DNA from 4 places in the Pantoea sp. y20 genome. Region 1 is predicted to be linked to each of the others. Evidence: predicted binding sites of a transcription regulator. Region 1 holds the regulator's gene; each other region holds the start of a gene.
The links. The regulator PurR, encoded in region 1, represses purine synthesis genes. The targets are predictions, from matches to a motif close to CANGCAAACGTTTGCNTG.

Region 2: cvpA (colicin V production protein) is a predicted target of PurR. The motif match lies at 1,993-2,010, and genes of this name have one in related genera.
Region 3: rbsD (D-ribose pyranase) is a predicted target of PurR. The motif match lies at 2,200-2,217, and genes of this name have one in related genera.
Region 4: gcvT (glycine cleavage system aminomethyltransferase GcvT) is a predicted target of PurR. The motif match lies at 1,400-1,417, and genes of this name have one in related genera.

The regions. Positions count from the first base shown of each region.
Region 1 covers NZ_CM142816.1:1,884,735-1,888,678, reverse strand. Annotated here, with positions in the region: gene ACYAC5_RS08905 (C40 family peptidase) at 1-317, shown strand, start outside; gene cydH (cytochrome bd-I oxidase subunit CydH) at 374-463, opposite strand; gene purR (HTH-type transcriptional repressor PurR) at 738-1,763, shown strand; gene punR (DNA-binding transcriptional activator PunR) at 1,760-2,671, opposite strand; gene punC (purine nucleoside transporter PunC) at 2,782-3,944, shown strand, end outside.
Region 2 covers NZ_CM142816.1:2,902,667-2,906,610, forward strand. Annotated here, with positions in the region: gene purF (amidophosphoribosyltransferase) at 1-1,408, opposite strand, end outside; gene cvpA (colicin V production protein) at 1,445-1,930, opposite strand; gene dedD (cell division protein DedD) at 2,181-2,930, opposite strand; gene folC (bifunctional tetrahydrofolate synthase/dihydrofolate synthase) at 2,920-3,944, opposite strand, start outside.
Region 3 covers NZ_CM142816.1:4,184,340-4,188,283, reverse strand. Annotated here, with positions in the region: gene qseC (quorum sensing histidine kinase QseC) at 1-823, opposite strand, end outside; gene qseB (quorum sensing response regulator transcription factor QseB) at 820-1,482, opposite strand; gene ACYAC5_RS19570 (YgiW/YdeI family stress tolerance OB fold protein) at 1,663-2,058, shown strand; gene rbsD (D-ribose pyranase) at 2,231-2,650, shown strand; gene rbsA (ribose ABC transporter ATP-binding protein RbsA) at 2,658-3,944, shown strand, end outside.
Region 4 covers NZ_CM142816.1:3,361,370-3,365,313, forward strand. Annotated here, with positions in the region: gene gcvH (glycine cleavage system protein GcvH) at 1-224, opposite strand, end outside; gene gcvT (glycine cleavage system aminomethyltransferase GcvT) at 248-1,345, opposite strand; gene ubiI (FAD-dependent 2-octaprenylphenol hydroxylase) at 1,768-2,970, opposite strand; gene ubiH (2-octaprenyl-6-methoxyphenyl hydroxylase) at 2,991-3,944, opposite strand, start outside.

The sequences.
Region 1 (3,944 bases):
TCGATTGCAGCGGCCTGGTATGGTACGCCTATAAAGATCTGGTGAAATTCAAACTGCCACGCACCGCCAATGAGATGTATCACCTGCGTGATGCGGCACCGATTAAGCGTGAAATGCTGGAGAAAGGCGATCTGGTGTTCTTCCGCATCAACAATCGCGGTACCGCCGACCATGTCGGCGTTTATCTTGGCAATGGCAAATTCATTCAGTCGCCGCGTACCGGCAAAGATATTCAGATTAGCGCATTGGGTGAGGATTACTGGCAGAAACACTATGTGGGCGCGCGTCGTATGATGACGCCAAAAACCATTCGCTAGTTGTTGCGCAACAGAAATAAAAAAGCCGGATGCTGTTGTCAGCTCCGGCTTTTTTGTTAGTGCATGATCGCGGTAAAGCTGAAAGCGATAATCATCAACAGTGCGCCAACAGTGGTCATTAGCGCCAGCTTCAGGTCGGTATTCATCACAACTCCTTAGTCGCACAATTATTAGGGTTAAGACGATTTTCGCATAGCAATAGGCAAAAATCTCGTGTTATCCGCGCCAGCTTGCTAGAATCGCCGCCTTTCGTTGCGCAACAGATTTTGCGCAGGCTGTAATTACAGCGTGATGAAGTGATTTTGCCTGCTTGAACATGCCGTTTTGCCCGCTTTTTTGGGCTGTAAAAGCATTAGCAGACGCAAACGTTTAACAATATACTTATCAGTAAGTTGCGATAAGCCCAGGAGCACCATTTTCATGGCAACAATTAAAGATGTCGCAAAACGCGCGGGTGTCTCAACCACCACGGTTTCGCATGTCATCAACAAAACGCGTTTCGTTGCGGAAGAGACGCGTAACGCCGTATGGGAAGCGATCAAAGAATTACACTACTCGCCGAGTGCCGTGGCGCGTAGTCTCAAAGTCAATCACACTAAAACCTTGGGTCTGCTGGCGACCTCCAGCGAAGCGCCCTACTTCGCTGAAATTATCGAAGCGGTGGAGAATCGCTGCTTCGAACGCGGCTATACGCTGATTCTCGGCAATGCGCACAACGATCTGCAAAAGCAGCGCGCTTACCTGTCGATGATGGCGCAAAAGCGCGTCGATGGTCTGCTGGTGATGTGTTCGGAATATCCAGACGATTTGCTGCAGATGCTGGAAGAGAACCGCAATATCCCCATGGTGGTGATGGATTGGGGTGCATCACGCGGTGATTTCACCGATACCGTGCAGGACAATGCATTTCAGGGCGGCTATCTCGCCGGGCGTTATCTGATTGAACGTGGCCATCGCGATATCGGTGCCATTCCTGGCCAAATGGAGCGCAACACCGGCGGTGGACGTCATGCTGGCTTCCTGCAGGCAATGAACGAAGCGGGCATTACGGTGCGTCCCGAGTGGGTGGTTCAGGGCGACTTTGAGCCTGAATCGGGCTATCTGGCGATGCAACAGATCTTAAATCAGAAACAGCGTCCAACCGCGGTGTTCTGCGGTGGCGATATCATGGCGATGGGCGCGATTTGCGCTGCTGATGAGATGGGTTTGCGCGTACCGCAGGATATCTCGGTGATTGGCTACGATAACGTGCGCAACGCGCGCTATTTCACACCAGCGCTCACCACCGTGCACCAGCCGAAAGCTGAACTAGGCGAAAAAGCGCTGGAGATGCTGCTGGATCGCATCACCAGCAAGCGCGAAGATCCGCAAACTATCGAAGTCCAACCAACGCTGATTGAACGCCGTTCGGTGGCGTACGGTCCGTTCCGCGACTACCGCCGCTAAGCCGACACTTCGCTGAGCCATTCGTGGTTCAGCGTTTCCGCATCCCCGAGATAAGCCAGTAACCACGCCAGCGCCGGTGACGCGCGCTGTTCTGACCAGCTGACGCAGCACGGACTGTCCGGAAACGCCTGCGGTAGCGCCAGCTCGACCAGTTTTTGGCTGTCCAGCAGTGGACGCGCCAAATGGCCAGGCACCATGCCGACGCACAATCCTGCCAGCAAACAATCCATCCCGGTTTCCCACTCTGGCACCACCAACCGCCGCTGATTATCCAGCGTCCATGTCATACGGCGCGGTAACGCACGCGAGGTATCTTCCAGCACCAGCGATGGCCACGCCCGCAAGGTTTCATCATCCAGCTCCTTGCTGTTAACCAGCGGATGATCAGGGCTCACCACACAACGCCAGTTCAGCGCGCCCATATCCTGAAAGGCAAAACGTCCGCCCACCGGAATGGCCTGGGTTGCGCCAATCGCCACATCCACCCGACCATCAGCCAACGCATCCCACACGCCGTTGAACACTTCGTAGCTGATAATCAGCTCCATATCGGGAAAATGGCGATAGAAGTCCTTCACTAACTGTCGCGTGCGCTGCGGTTTTACAATGCAGTCAACCGCGATGCTCAACTCGCCGCGCCAGCCATTTGCCAGTTGCTGACACTGTCGGCGAGTGGCCAGCATTTTTTTGATAACAGATCGGCCTTCCCGCACAAAATGCTCGCCCGCCGCTGTCATCACCACTTCCCGATGCTGGCGCTCAAACAGCGGCACCGCCAGCCAGGTTTCCAGCTGGCGCACAGTATAACTGACGGCAGAGGGCACGCGATGCAGTTCCTGCGCTGCCGCGCTAAAACTGCCGGTGCGCGCTACTGCATCCACCACTTCAAGCGCATATTCTGACCACATAAATTTGCCTTCAAAAATTTTAACAGCACCATGCAAATATTAGCGTTTCACAAAGCGCGCCGCATCCTTTTACACTCCCCGGCGTTCACCCTGCCCAAAAGAGAATCAACATGTTGTCGTCTAAAGCATTTATGCCTTATCTCGCCGTGCTCAGCATGCTCGGCTTTCTTGCCACGGATATGTATTTGCCCGCCTTTGGCGATATGCAGCGTGATTTTGCTAGCGCACCCGGCACCATCAGCGCCAGCCTGAGTCTGTTTCTCGGCGGTTTTGCCTGTGCCCAGGTATTTTGGGGACCGCTATCAGATCGTTATGGACGTAAGCCGATTTTGCTGGCGGGCCTTGCCATCTTCGCCCTCGGTTGTCTGGGAATGCTGTGGGTGACCGATGTCCGCCTGATGCTGGCGCTGCGTTTTATGCAGGCGATTGGCGTGTGTGCGGCTGCCGTAAGCTGGCAGGCGCTGGTGGTGGATCACTACCCAAAAGCGAAAGCCAATAAAGTGTTTGCAACGATTATGCCGCTGGTTGCGCTGTCTCCGGCGCTGGCACCGCTGCTCGGCGCCTGGCTGATCGGCCACTTCCACTGGCGCAGCATCTTTATCACGCTGACGCTGGTTGCCGTAGTGTTGCTGATCGGTACGCTGCAGTTAACCTCACCTAAGCGCGAGAAAGTCGCCTCAGGCAAACAACCCGGCTGGTTGACTTTGCTAGGTACCCGCGTCTACAGCGGTAACGTCTTAATCTATTCGGCATGTTCGGCGAGCTTTTTCGCGTGGCTGACGGGCTCACCTTTCATTCTCGCCGCAGCTGGCCTGACGCCGGGCGATATTGGCCTGAGCTATATTCCGCAGACCATTGCGTTTCTGATTGGCGGCTTTGGCTGCCGCGCGCTGTTAAATCGTTATCAGGGCGCGCAACTGCTGCCGTGGTTGCTGGTGCTGTACAGTCTGAGCATCCTAAGTCTGTTTGTCATCGCCCTGATGCCTTCAGCGCCGCTGTTTGTGCTGCTGATGCCCTTCTGCGGCATGGCGCTGGCCAATGGCGCGATCTATCCGATTGTGGTGGCCAGCGCATTAGCGCCCTTCCCGCACGCCACCGGTAAAGCGGCAGGATTACAGAATTTATTCCAGTTAGGATTGTGCTTTGTCGCCAGCCTGCTGGTCTCCGCCGGCCTTGAGCAGGCGCTGTTCAACACCACATTAGTGATGGTGGCCACCGTGGTACTGGCGTGGGTGGGCTTTGTCTGCCAGCGATCGGCAAACGCACAAAGTGA
Region 2 (3,944 bases), 1.0 Mb from region 1:
CTTTGGTGACGTAGATGCCGTTGAATACCGAGCACTCAAAGTTGGCGATATCCGGGTTCTCTTCACGCACCGCTTCAATCAGGTCGTTCAGGTCCTGGAAAATCAACGCATCCGCTTTAATCAGCTGGCAAATCTCATTCACTTCACGGCCATGCGCAATCAGTTCGGTAGCGCTTGGCATATCAATGCCATAGACGTTCGGGAAACGGATCTCTGGTGCCGCCGAGGCGAGATAGACTTTTTTCGCGCCCGCTTCACGTGCCATCTCAATGATCTGCTCGGATGTGGTGCCGCGAACGATGGAGTCATCCACCAGCAACACATTCTTATCACGGAACTCAGCACGGTTGGCGTTCAGCTTACGGCGAACGGCGCTGCGGCGCTGCTGCTGGCCGGGCATGATAAAGGTACGGCCAACGTAGCGGTTCTTCACGAAGCCCTGACGATATGGCTTGTCGAGGATGCGTGCGATTTCCAGCGCGATATCGGTTGAGGTTTCCGGAATCGGGATCACCACATCGATATCCAGATCTTCCCACTCGCGGGCAATTTTGTTACCCAACTTGGTGCCCATACGCACGCGTGCACTGTACACCGAGATTTTGTCGAGGAACGAGTCCGGACGCGCAAAGTAGACGTATTCGAACAGGCACGGATTGGTTTTCGGGTTCTCGGCGCATTGACGCGTAGAGAGCTGGCCCTGCTCGGTGATGTACACGGCTTCGCCAGGCGCTACGTCACGAATGAACTCGAAGCCCAGCGTATCCAACGCGACGCTCTCTGACGCCACCATGTATTCGGTGCGGCCATCGGCGATAACGCGCTTGCCCAGCACCAGCGGACGAATACCGTTGGGATCGCGGAAGGCGACCATTCCGTGTCCAATAATCATTGAAACCACTGCGTAAGCGCCGCGCACCTGCTGATGCACAGCCGCCACCGCAGCAAAAATGTTGTCAGCTTCCAGCGGATAGTGCTGAAAACGGTCCAGCTCCTGCGCGAAGATATTCAGCAGGATTTCGGAATCTGAGGTGGTATTAACGTGACGGCGACCCGTTTCGAACAGCTGTTTACGCAGTTCGTGGGCGTTAGTCAGGTTGCCGTTATGCGCCAACGTGATGCCGTAAGGAGAGTTCACGTAGAAAGGTTGCGCTTCAGAGGCGCTGGAGCTGCCTGCCGTTGGGTAGCGCACATGACCAATCCCGATGTTGCCCTGCAGACGCTGCATATGGCGCGCTTCGAACACATCGCTGACCAGGCCGTTGGCTTTACGCAAACGGAAGCAGTTAATAGCATCGATGGTACAAATGCCGGCGGCATCCTGCCCGCGGTGCTGAAGCACCGTTAACGCGTCATAGATTGACTGGTTTACTGGCATGAAACCGGTGATACCAACAATACCGCACATATTGTCATTTCCTCATTAGCCGCACTCCCGATGGTGTCACCGGGGTAAAAAACTCGACGTGCTTTTCAGGTAATCGAAAAACCACCTGATGATGTAACTGAACTGGGGAATGAGTTGCGACTGTTGCCAGTCCGGGCTTTTAGAAAAGCCGGTGAATGTATCGAGAAAGAACAGCATAGCAGACACGATCAGCACACCGCGCAACGCCCCGAAACAGACACCCAACACCCTGTCGGTTCCCGACAAGCCGGTTTTTTCAACCAGCGAGCCGATCACATAGTTCACGATGGCACCCACAATCAGGGTGGCAACAAACAACACCGCGATAGCGATGCCGTTGCGAACCAGTTCGTCGTCAAAACCTGTAAACCAGACTGCAAGGTAGGCGTAATAATGACTGGCGACAAAAAACGCGCATCCCCAGGTAACGAGAGATAAGGCTTCCCGGACAAACCCGCGAATCAGGCTGACCAGAGCCGAAAAACCAACTACCGCAATAATGACGTAATCAATCCAGATCATGAACTCTTCCAGCCCAGTGCTATCGCACCCCTGCATCCAGTTCGGGGCGCATTCTAACAGAAAAAGAAAACGTTTGCGTAGGGTTTTCCGGTTCTGTTTCCGCAAAAAGGGCGATGAAAAAAACTTTCCTCGCCCTGTGTATTATCAGTGATTTAATCCACTGATATTCAATGATTTTCCTGTCGCGCTTCGCTACAAAAATTTTGTAAAGCCGCGCCTTTTTCTGCTATTGGCGCGGCTTATCAGCGCGTTATCGCGCGCTATACGGTTTCACCACGCCACCGAGGCCGGAGATGCTTTGCAACTCACTCAGCGAGCCTTGCAGCTTCGCTTTATTGGCATCCGGACCGACGTAAATGCGGGTGATTTGTCCCTGCACCGGCGTAGACGGCACGGTAAAGGCGCGATAACCGGAAAGACGCAGCTGCGCCACAATCTCGCTCACTTTCGCCGCATTCTTCAGCGCTCCGAGCTGCACCACGAATGCCTGACCAGCTGGCGCTGCCGGTTCACTCTGCTTCGGCGTTTCCACCGGTTTCGACTGCTCTACCGGTTTCGGCTGCTCGACGGGCTTCGGCTTAGCTTGCTCCACCGGTTTTGGCTTCGGCTGTTCAACCGGCTTCGGTTTCGGCTGCTCGACCGCTTTTGGCTTCGACTGTTCCACCGGTTTCGGCTGCACTTGCTGATGCACCGGCGGCGGCGTGACCACGCTGGGCTCGCTATTCTGCGTGGGCTGTGCGCTGCCGTTGGTGGCGGTTTTACCACCGTTCTGATTCTGGGCCGCGCCCGCCCCTTCCGGCGGCTGCGCCGGCAAGGGTTGCGTCACCGGCGGCACCATTTCGCTATCCTGCTGATCGTCCGGTTTTGGCACCAGCGGAATGGCGGCGAACTCTTCTTTATAATGTTTCTTCTTACCGTCTAGCAGGCCGGGCAAGACGATGACACCAATCGCCACCAGAATGACCGTACCGACTAAGCGATTTTGGAACTTACTTGCCACTGCCGTTCTCCGCTGCCATCGATTCCATAACCTGCGCTACGGTGTGGAAAGAGCCACACACCAGAATCACATCTTCGGGACGCGCCTGCTGACGCGCCGCTTGCCAGGCTGCATCAACGTTGCTGTAAGCCACACCGCCGTCCAGATGAGCCAGCAGCTCATCGGCGGAGGCACCGCGCGGACCGTCGAGCGGCGCGCAGTACCAACGATCAACCTGTGGTGCCAGCGCCGCCAGCGTGCCCGCGATATCTTTGTCGTGCAGCATGCCGACCACCGCATGCACTTCACCGCTGTGCGGCTCTTCAGCCAGACGCGAAGCCAGATAATAAGCGGCATGCGGATTGTGCGCCACATCGAGAATGACGCGCGGCGCTTCGCTGACGGTCTGGAAGCGCCCCGGCAAAATCGCCAGCGGCAGATGCTGACGAATAATCGCTTCGCTTACCGTTAAACCCGACGCACGCAGCGCGGTCAGCGCGGTGGCGGCATTGGGTAACGGCACCTGCGGCAGCGGTAAATCGCGCAGCTCGCCGTGCGCATCCTGCAACGTCCAGCTGGTACCCGTTTGCTGCCACTGCCAGTCGCGATTGCGCTGCAGCAACACCGCGCCCTTCTCCGCTGCAACGTCGGCGATGGTGCCCGGCATATCGGCTTCACCGACAATTGCTGGTTTACCTGCGCGGAACACGCCGGCTTTTTCCCGGCCGATACTTTCACGATCCGGACCCAGCCAATCGGTGTGGTCGAGCGCGATGCTGGTGATCACTGCCACGTCGGCATCGACAATATTGGTGGCATCAAGACGTCCGCCCAGGCCGACTTCAAGGATCACCACGTCGAGATTCGCCGCGCGGAACAGATTGAAGGCCGACAAGGTGCCGAACTCAAAATAGGTGAGCGAAATATCACCGCGCCCGGCTTCAATCGCGGCAAAACTGGCGCTGTGCTGCGCTTCATCCAGTTCAGCGCCCTGCACCCGTACACGTTCGGTGTAACGCACCAGATGTGGCGAGC
Region 3 (3,944 bases), 1.9 Mb from region 1:
CCAGTTGCTGAATGGCGCGTTTGCGCATCGCCTCATCATCATCAGCCAGTTGAATCACTTCACTCTGCACGCGCAGCGCCGCCAGCGGGCTGCGCAGTTCATGGGCGGCATCGGAGGTAAAGCGACGTTCGCGCTGCACCAGATGCGCCATACGACTGAACAAGCCGTTAAGCGCCACCACCAGCGGCTTCACCTCTTTAGGCAAGCGCGTGTCCGGCAATGGCGTGGCATCATCCGGCGCACGCTGATGCAGGGAAAGCGTGAGGCGTTTCAACGGGCGCAGCTCGAACCACACCAGCGCCAGCAGCAGCAGCAACATAAAGGGCATGGCAATCAGCCACGGCAGCAGGCTGCTGAGCGCCAGATCGCGCGTCATATCTTCGCGGTATTCCCATTCTTGCCCGACCACCACGCGATAGCGCTTATCCTCGGAGGTGAGCCACACCAGGCGCCAGCTGTCTTTATCGCCGCGCAGTCGTCCATCAACAAAGCCATCGCGCTGATGATCGAATTGCAGATCGCGACCGTTTTCGCCGTCGTTCAACAACGGTTGGCCTGCCGCGCTGAAAATGGCAAATGCCAGCGCATCATCATCCTGATCGCCGCGGTGATGGCGCAGGATCGCTTTGGTTTTCGGCAACGTCACGTCCTGCAGTGAGGTGGGATCAAGCGCTATCAGCCGTTTGGCGAAAAGCATCTGCTGAGTATCAAACAGCTCGTTCACCGTATCGCGGGTTTGATGCCAGGCGCTGAGGCCGGCCAGGCCGCCGCACACTATAATCAGCAGCACAAAGCCGATGGCGAGGCGCAGAAACAGACTCATTCCGCCGCTCCCAGCGTATAACCGACGCCGTGTACGGTACGAATAAACTGGCTGCCGAGTTTCTTGCGCAGATGATGAATGTGCACTTCCACCGCATTGCTGGAGACATCTTCATCCCAGCTGTAGAGCTTCTCCTCCAGCTGACTGCGCGTCAGCACGCGGCCAGGATTACGCAGAAACAGTTCCAGCAGCGCCAGTTCGCGGCTTTTCAGGCTAACGGGTTCGCCATCGCACAGCACGCTGTGGCTGCCGGGCGCCATTACCACGTTGCCGTGTTTCAGTTCCGGCTGTAGTTGCCCATGACGGCGACGGATCAACGCCTGCAAGCGTGCCGCCACTTCTGTTAACGCAAACGGCTTACACAGGTAATCGTCGGCGCCGAGTTGTAATCCCTGTACGCGCTGATCGAGCGCATCGCGCGCGGTGAGAATCAGCACCGGCACATCGTGTCCTTGCTGGCGCCACTGACGCAGGATATCCAGACCATCGCGTTCGGGCAGCGACAGATCCAGCACCACCGCGTCCCAGGGTGCGGCGGTCAACGCCTGAAATCCGGCTTCGCCGGAGACAAACCAATCCACGCTGAAACCAAGTTTGGTCAACCCGACTTTCAAACCGTCGCCAATCAGCGTGTCATCTTCAATCAGTAAAATGCGCATCAACTCTCCTTCTGTTAAGCGGAGTTATACGAAGCACAATTGCTCTTGTACAGCGAAAATCCCGGCAAATAGACTATTTTTCATGAATGTTAGCCAAACGGATTCTCTTAAGATCCTGTTAAGAACCTTATGGTGAAATAGCTCCCGTAAACCGACACATTCATGGAAAAGAGGTGAATTATGAAAAAGTCTGCAGCTCTGTTAGCGATTGTCGCCCTGGCCGCCACGCCGGTTCTTGCCGCTCAGCAAGGTGGCTTTGTTGATCCCAATGCGCCATCCGCGCAGGTGAAGTCCGGCGGGTTCAAAGCCGATAACACCAGCGTTGTCACGGTGAAACAGGCCGAAGAGATGAAAGACGATAGCTGGATTACCGTGCGCGGTACGCTTGAGAAGCAAATCGGTGATGAGGATTATCAGTTCCGTGATGCCACCGGCACCATGAAAGTTGAAATCGATCATAAACGCTGGAACGGTTTGACCATCACGCCGAAGGATCAGGTAGAACTGACCGGCGAACTGGATAAAGATTTCAACTCCATCGAACTGGACGTGAAACAGGTACGTAAACTGCCGTAATGCCATCTTCGGGGCCGCAGCAGCGGCTCCAAAATCCCACCAAACTCAAATTCTCTCCGGCACAAGCGAAACGTTTCGATGGCGATCACATTTCCGTGATGCCGCCATTGAGTTGCCGTGCGCATTTTATACACTCCCGATCAGCGAAACGTTTCGCTGTGGAGTGGAATAAATGAAAAAAGGTCGCTTGTTAAACGCTGAAGTCTCACATGTGATTGCTCGCCTGGGGCACACCGATACGCTGACGATTGCAGATGCAGGCTTGCCGATTCCGGCCGGTCCACAGCGCATCGATCTGGCGTTAACGCCGGGTACGCCCGAATTTCTACAGGTAGTTGACGTTGTCACGCAGGAGATGCAGGTCGAAAGCGCCCTGATGGCGGAGGAGATTAAGCAGCACAATCCGCAGCTCCACAGCGCACTGCTCGCCGTGCTCGAAGCCTTGCAACAGCACCAGGGGAATGTCATCACCATCCGTTACACCAGCCATGAACAATTCAAACAACATACGCAGCGTAGTCAGGCGGTCATTCGCAGCGGAGAGTGTTCTCCGTATGCGAATGTCATCCTGAGCGCCGGCGTGACCTTCTGAGGCCGCTATGCAACCGTTATTGCAACTCAAAGGAATTGAAAAGTCGTTTCCTGGCGTGAAGGCGTTGAATGGCGCATCGCTGGCCGTTTATCCGGGACGCGTGATGGCGCTGGTGGGTGAAAACGGCGCGGGCAAATCCACCATGATGAAAGTGCTGACCGGCATTTACAGCATGGATGCCGGTTCCCTGCAGTGGCTGGGTAAGGATGTGGCGTTCTCTGGCCCGAAAGCGTCGCAGGAAGCAGGCATTGGCATTATCCATCAGGAACTGAACCTGATTCCGCAGCTGACTGTTGCCGAGAATATCTTCCTTGGCCGCGAATGTGTTAACCGCTTTGGCCGCATCGAATGGAAAAAGATGTATGCCGAAGCGGATGCGCTATTAAAGCGCCTCAATCTGCGTTTCGACAGCCACAAGCTGGTGGGCGATTTGTCGATTGGCGATCAGCAGATGGTCGAGATCGCCAAGGTGCTCAGCTTCGAGTCGAAAGTCATCATTATGGATGAACCGACCGATGCGCTGACTGATACCGAAACGCTGTCGCTGTTCCGCGTCATCAATGAACTGAAAGCGCAAGGCTGCGGCATCGTCTATATCTCGCACCGCATGAAAGAGATCTTCGAGATTTGCGATGACGTCACCGTGTTCCGCGATGGGCAGTTTATTGCCGAACGCGCGGTGTGCGATCTCAGCGAAGAGAGCCTGATCGAGATGATGGTCGGCCGCAAGCTGGAAGATCAATATCCGCGTATCGATCAACAGCCGGGCGAGATCCGCTTAAAAGTGGAAAATCTCAGCGGTCCGGGCGTTAATAACGTCAGCTTTACGCTGCGCAAAGGGGAAATCCTTGGCGTGTCGGGTCTGATGGGCGCAGGACGTACTGAACTGATGAAAGTGCTGTACGGCGCGCTGCCGCGCAGCAAAGGCAAAGTGACGCTGAACGGCCGCGAGATCGTGACCCGCTCTCCGCAGGATGGCCTCGCCAGCGGCATTGTGTATATCTCGGAAGACCGCAAGCGCGATGGTCTGGTGCTCGGCATGTCGGTGAAAGAGAACATGTCGCTGACCGCGCTGCGCTATTTCAGCACTGGCGCGGGCAACCTGCGCCACAGCGACGAGCAACTGGCGGTGGGCGATTTTATCCGCCTGTTCAACGTTAAAACTCCGTCAATGGAGCAACCGATTGGTCTGCTGTCTGGCGGTAATCAGCAAAAAGTGGCGATTGCGCGTGGCCTGATGACGCGCCCCGATGTGCTGATTCTTGATGAGCCGACACGCGGCGTCGATGTCGGG
Region 4 (3,944 bases), 1.5 Mb from region 1:
CTCAGTGGCGCGTAGATGTCTGAAGCCGCTTTTACCGACTCCGCAACGGCGCAGTCATCACCGGCCGAGAAGGTAGCACCGACGTCTGGCAGATCGACAAACACCATATCGCCCAGCAGTTCCTGTGCGTGTTCGGTGATACCCACAGTGAAGGTGCCGTCGGCTTCTTTACGGACCCATTCGTGGCTATCGCGGTATTTCAATTCATTTGGCACATTGCTCATTGGCCATTTCTCCTGAAAAAAAATTACTGGGCAACCGGCTTACCGGCGCGAACAAAAATCGGTTTGGTGACTTTCACTGGCATTTCACGGTTGCGGATTTCCACAATCGCCTGCTCACCAATGCCGGCTGGCACACGCGCCAGCGCGATGCTGTAACCCAGGGTTGGTGAGAAGGAACCACTGGTAATAATACCTTGCTGCGGCTGACCTTGTTGATCGGTGAAGCGCACCGTTAACCCGTTACGCAGCACCCCTTTTTCGGTCATCACCAGGCCAACCAGCTTTTCGGTGCCGTGCTCGCGCTGCGCTTGCAGGGCATCACGGCCAATGAAATCGCGATCGGCAGGTTCCCAGCTGATGGTCCAGCCCATATTGGCGGCGAGCGGCGAAACGCCCTCATCCATCTCCTGACCGTACAGGTTCATGCCCGCTTCCAGACGCAGCGTGTCACGCGCACCGAGTCCAGCCGGTTTAACGCCTGCGGCCAACAGCTGCTGCCAGAAAGCGGCGGCTTCAGTCGCTGGCATGGCAATCTCATAACCCGCTTCGCCGGTGTAGCCGGTGGTAGCGATAAACAGGTTTTCGGCCTGCACGCCAAAGAAGGGTTTCATGCCGGCAACGGCATCACGCTGAGCGGCGCTCAACAGCGTTTGTGCTTTCTGCTGCGCGTTTGGACCTTGCACCGCAATCAGCGCCAGATCGTCACGTTCGGTCAGCTCAACGCCAAACGGCTGCGCATGCTGTTTAATCCAGACTAGATCTTTCTCTCGCGTAGCGGAGTTCACCACCAGACGGAAGAAATCTTCGCTCATAAAGTAAACAATCAAATCATCAATGACGCCAGCAGAGGCATTCAACATGCCGGTATACAGGGCTTTGCCCGGCTGGGTGAGCTTGGCGACATCGTTTGCCAGCAGATAGCGCAGGAATTCGCGGGTACGTGCGCCGCGCAAATCGACGATGGTCATGTGGGAAACATCAAACATGCCGGCATCGTTACGCACCGCGTGATGCTCATCCATTTGCGAGCCGTAATGCAGCGGCATCATCCAGCCGTGGAAGTCCACCATGCGTGCACCGCTTGCCTGATGCTGTTCGAATAGAGGCGTTTGCTGAGTCATAACCATCCTGTGAAGACAAGTGAGTGTGACGCGCCTGCGTCGCCTAATGAGGCTGACGCAAACGTTCTCTTTGTGCTGAAGTTATCACCTAATGTGGCAATTAACTATGAGGAAAACGAGGGCGAAACACTACCACCTTTCATCAAATCATCGAACAGCGCCCAGCATAAATCACTGCATTATTGTGATTAGCCTCGCACAAAATACGACTAAATTACTTTCATGCAGCAAATTGAGGGAATACACGCCACAGGATTAAGAAATGGTCCGGCATGCGCAGGGCCGTGACATGAATTAATCTAATGCGAATTAAGGCGTCAAATTAGAATAAATCAAACGAGGCGCGATCGCGGTGCATCGCTGCATCATTGGGGTGCAGCAAAGAAAAACGGCGCCCAATGGGGCGCCGTTAGCTGAGATGATTAGCGTATCCATCTGGGTAGATCGTTAAGCCCCATCGCCTGTTTCAGCATCAGCGGTTTAACGCCAGGTAACGTGTCGGCGAGCTTGAGGCCAACATCACGCAGCAGCTTTTTCGCGGGATGGGTGCCGGCAAACAGCTCGCGAAAACCCTGCATCCCCGCCAGCATCATCGCCGCACTGTGCTTGCGGCTGCGCTCATAGCGACGCAGATAGAGATGCTGACCAATGTCTTTGCCTTCCTGATGCAATCGACGAATTTCACCAATTAATTCAGCCGCATCCATAAAGCCGAGATTTACGCCCTGCCCGGCCAGCGGATGGATGGTGTGGGCGGCATCGCCGACCAGCGCCAAACGGTGCGCGGCAAAGTTACGCGCATAACGTGCCGTCAACGGGAAGGTTTTACGTTCACTCTCGACCTGACACAAGCCAAGACGCATATCAAACGCCACCGACAGCTGCTGATTAAATAGCGCTTCCGGCATCGAATGCAAGCGTGCCGCTTCCTGTGGCGCGAGCGACCAGACGATCGAGCATAAGTGTGGATCCTGCATCGGCAGGAACGCCAGAATACCGTCGCCGTGAAACACCTGACGCGCAATTGCATCATGCGGCATATCGGTGCGGATGTTCGCCACCAGCGCGTGATGCTCGTAATCCCAGAAAGTCAGCGGGATATCCGCTTTATCGCGCAGCCACGAATTGGCGCCGTCGGCCGCCACCAGCAAACGTGCGCTCATCATGCTGCCATCCTGCAACGTAATGAAGGCTTCGTTGTCGCCAAACGCCACTTGCTGCAGCTGCGCCGGGGCAAACAGCGTAATATCGCTGCTCTGACTGGCACGCTGCCACAACGCGCTATGAATCACTTCGTTTTCAATAATATGGCCAAGATGCGATAAACCCTGCTGCTCGTCATCAAAGCTGATTGAGCCAAAGCTGTCCTGATCCCACACTTCCATGCCGTGATAGGCGCTGGCGCGCAGCGCCAGAATGCTCGACCAGACATCGAGCTTTTGCAGCAGACGTTCACTGGCAGCGTTGATGGCGGAGACGCGAATCGACGCATTGGCCGCCGGATCAAACTGTGGCTCGGGTGCTTTTTCCAGCACGGCAACGCGTAAGCCGCTGCCTTGGAGTCCGCAGGCGACGGCCAAACCCACCATGCCGCCTCCGGCAATTGCCACATCAAAAGTTTGCATTGCTGCCCCTTAATTCGTGCTTAACGCTTAACCCAGCCGAGCGTGCGCGCGGCAAGTGGATTTCGTAGCCAAGGCAGATGGTCCATCGCCACCAGCCCAAGATTTCGTCCTGCTACCAACGGCGCATAGCGGTTAGCAAACAGTCGGACTAAACCGTCAGTGACGCCAACAGTGGCGGCACGATCGGGCTGACGTCGCGCGGCAAAATGCTGTAATACCGCGAAACTGCCGGGATCTTGCTGCTGACGATATGCGCCTGCCAGCGTTTCCGCCAGCGACATCACATCACGCAGACCCAGGTTGAAGCCTTGTCCGGCGATTGGATGCAGCGTTTGCGCCGCGTTGCCCACCAGCGCCAGACGATGTGTCACCTGACGTTCAGCGGTTTGCAGCGCCAGCGGATAATGCTCGCGTTGACCGGTATGCGTGAAGCGCCCCAGACGCCAGCCGAATGCGCGCTGCAGTTCTTGCAGGAAGGTCGCATCATCCCACTGCTTAATCGTTGCTTGCGCCTCAAGCGGGTGGCACCACACCAGCGACATGCGGTTGCCAGACATCGGCAACAGCGCCAGCGGGCCGTATTCGGTAAAGCGCTCAAAGGCGCGGCCCTGATGCGGCAACTGCGTCGACACGTTGGCGATAACCGCCAACTGCTGATAATCGTCGCGTTGCCAGGTGATACCGCAGGACGCGCCTAAAGGTGAACGCGAACCGTCGGCGGCCACCAGTAATGCGCCTGCCAGCTGTTCGCCGCTGTTCAACATCACCTTCACATTATCCGCCGTACGCGCTACCGAAGTTACATGATCCGGGCAGCGCAGCGTGACGCCTGACGCTTTTTGCAGGCGTTGAAACAGCCGCTGGCCGACATCAAACAGTTCAACCACCTGACCGAGCGCAGGCAACTGATGATCTTGCGCTTTAAGCGAAACAAAGCCGGTATGACCGCGATCGGAAACGTGAATATCGGTGAT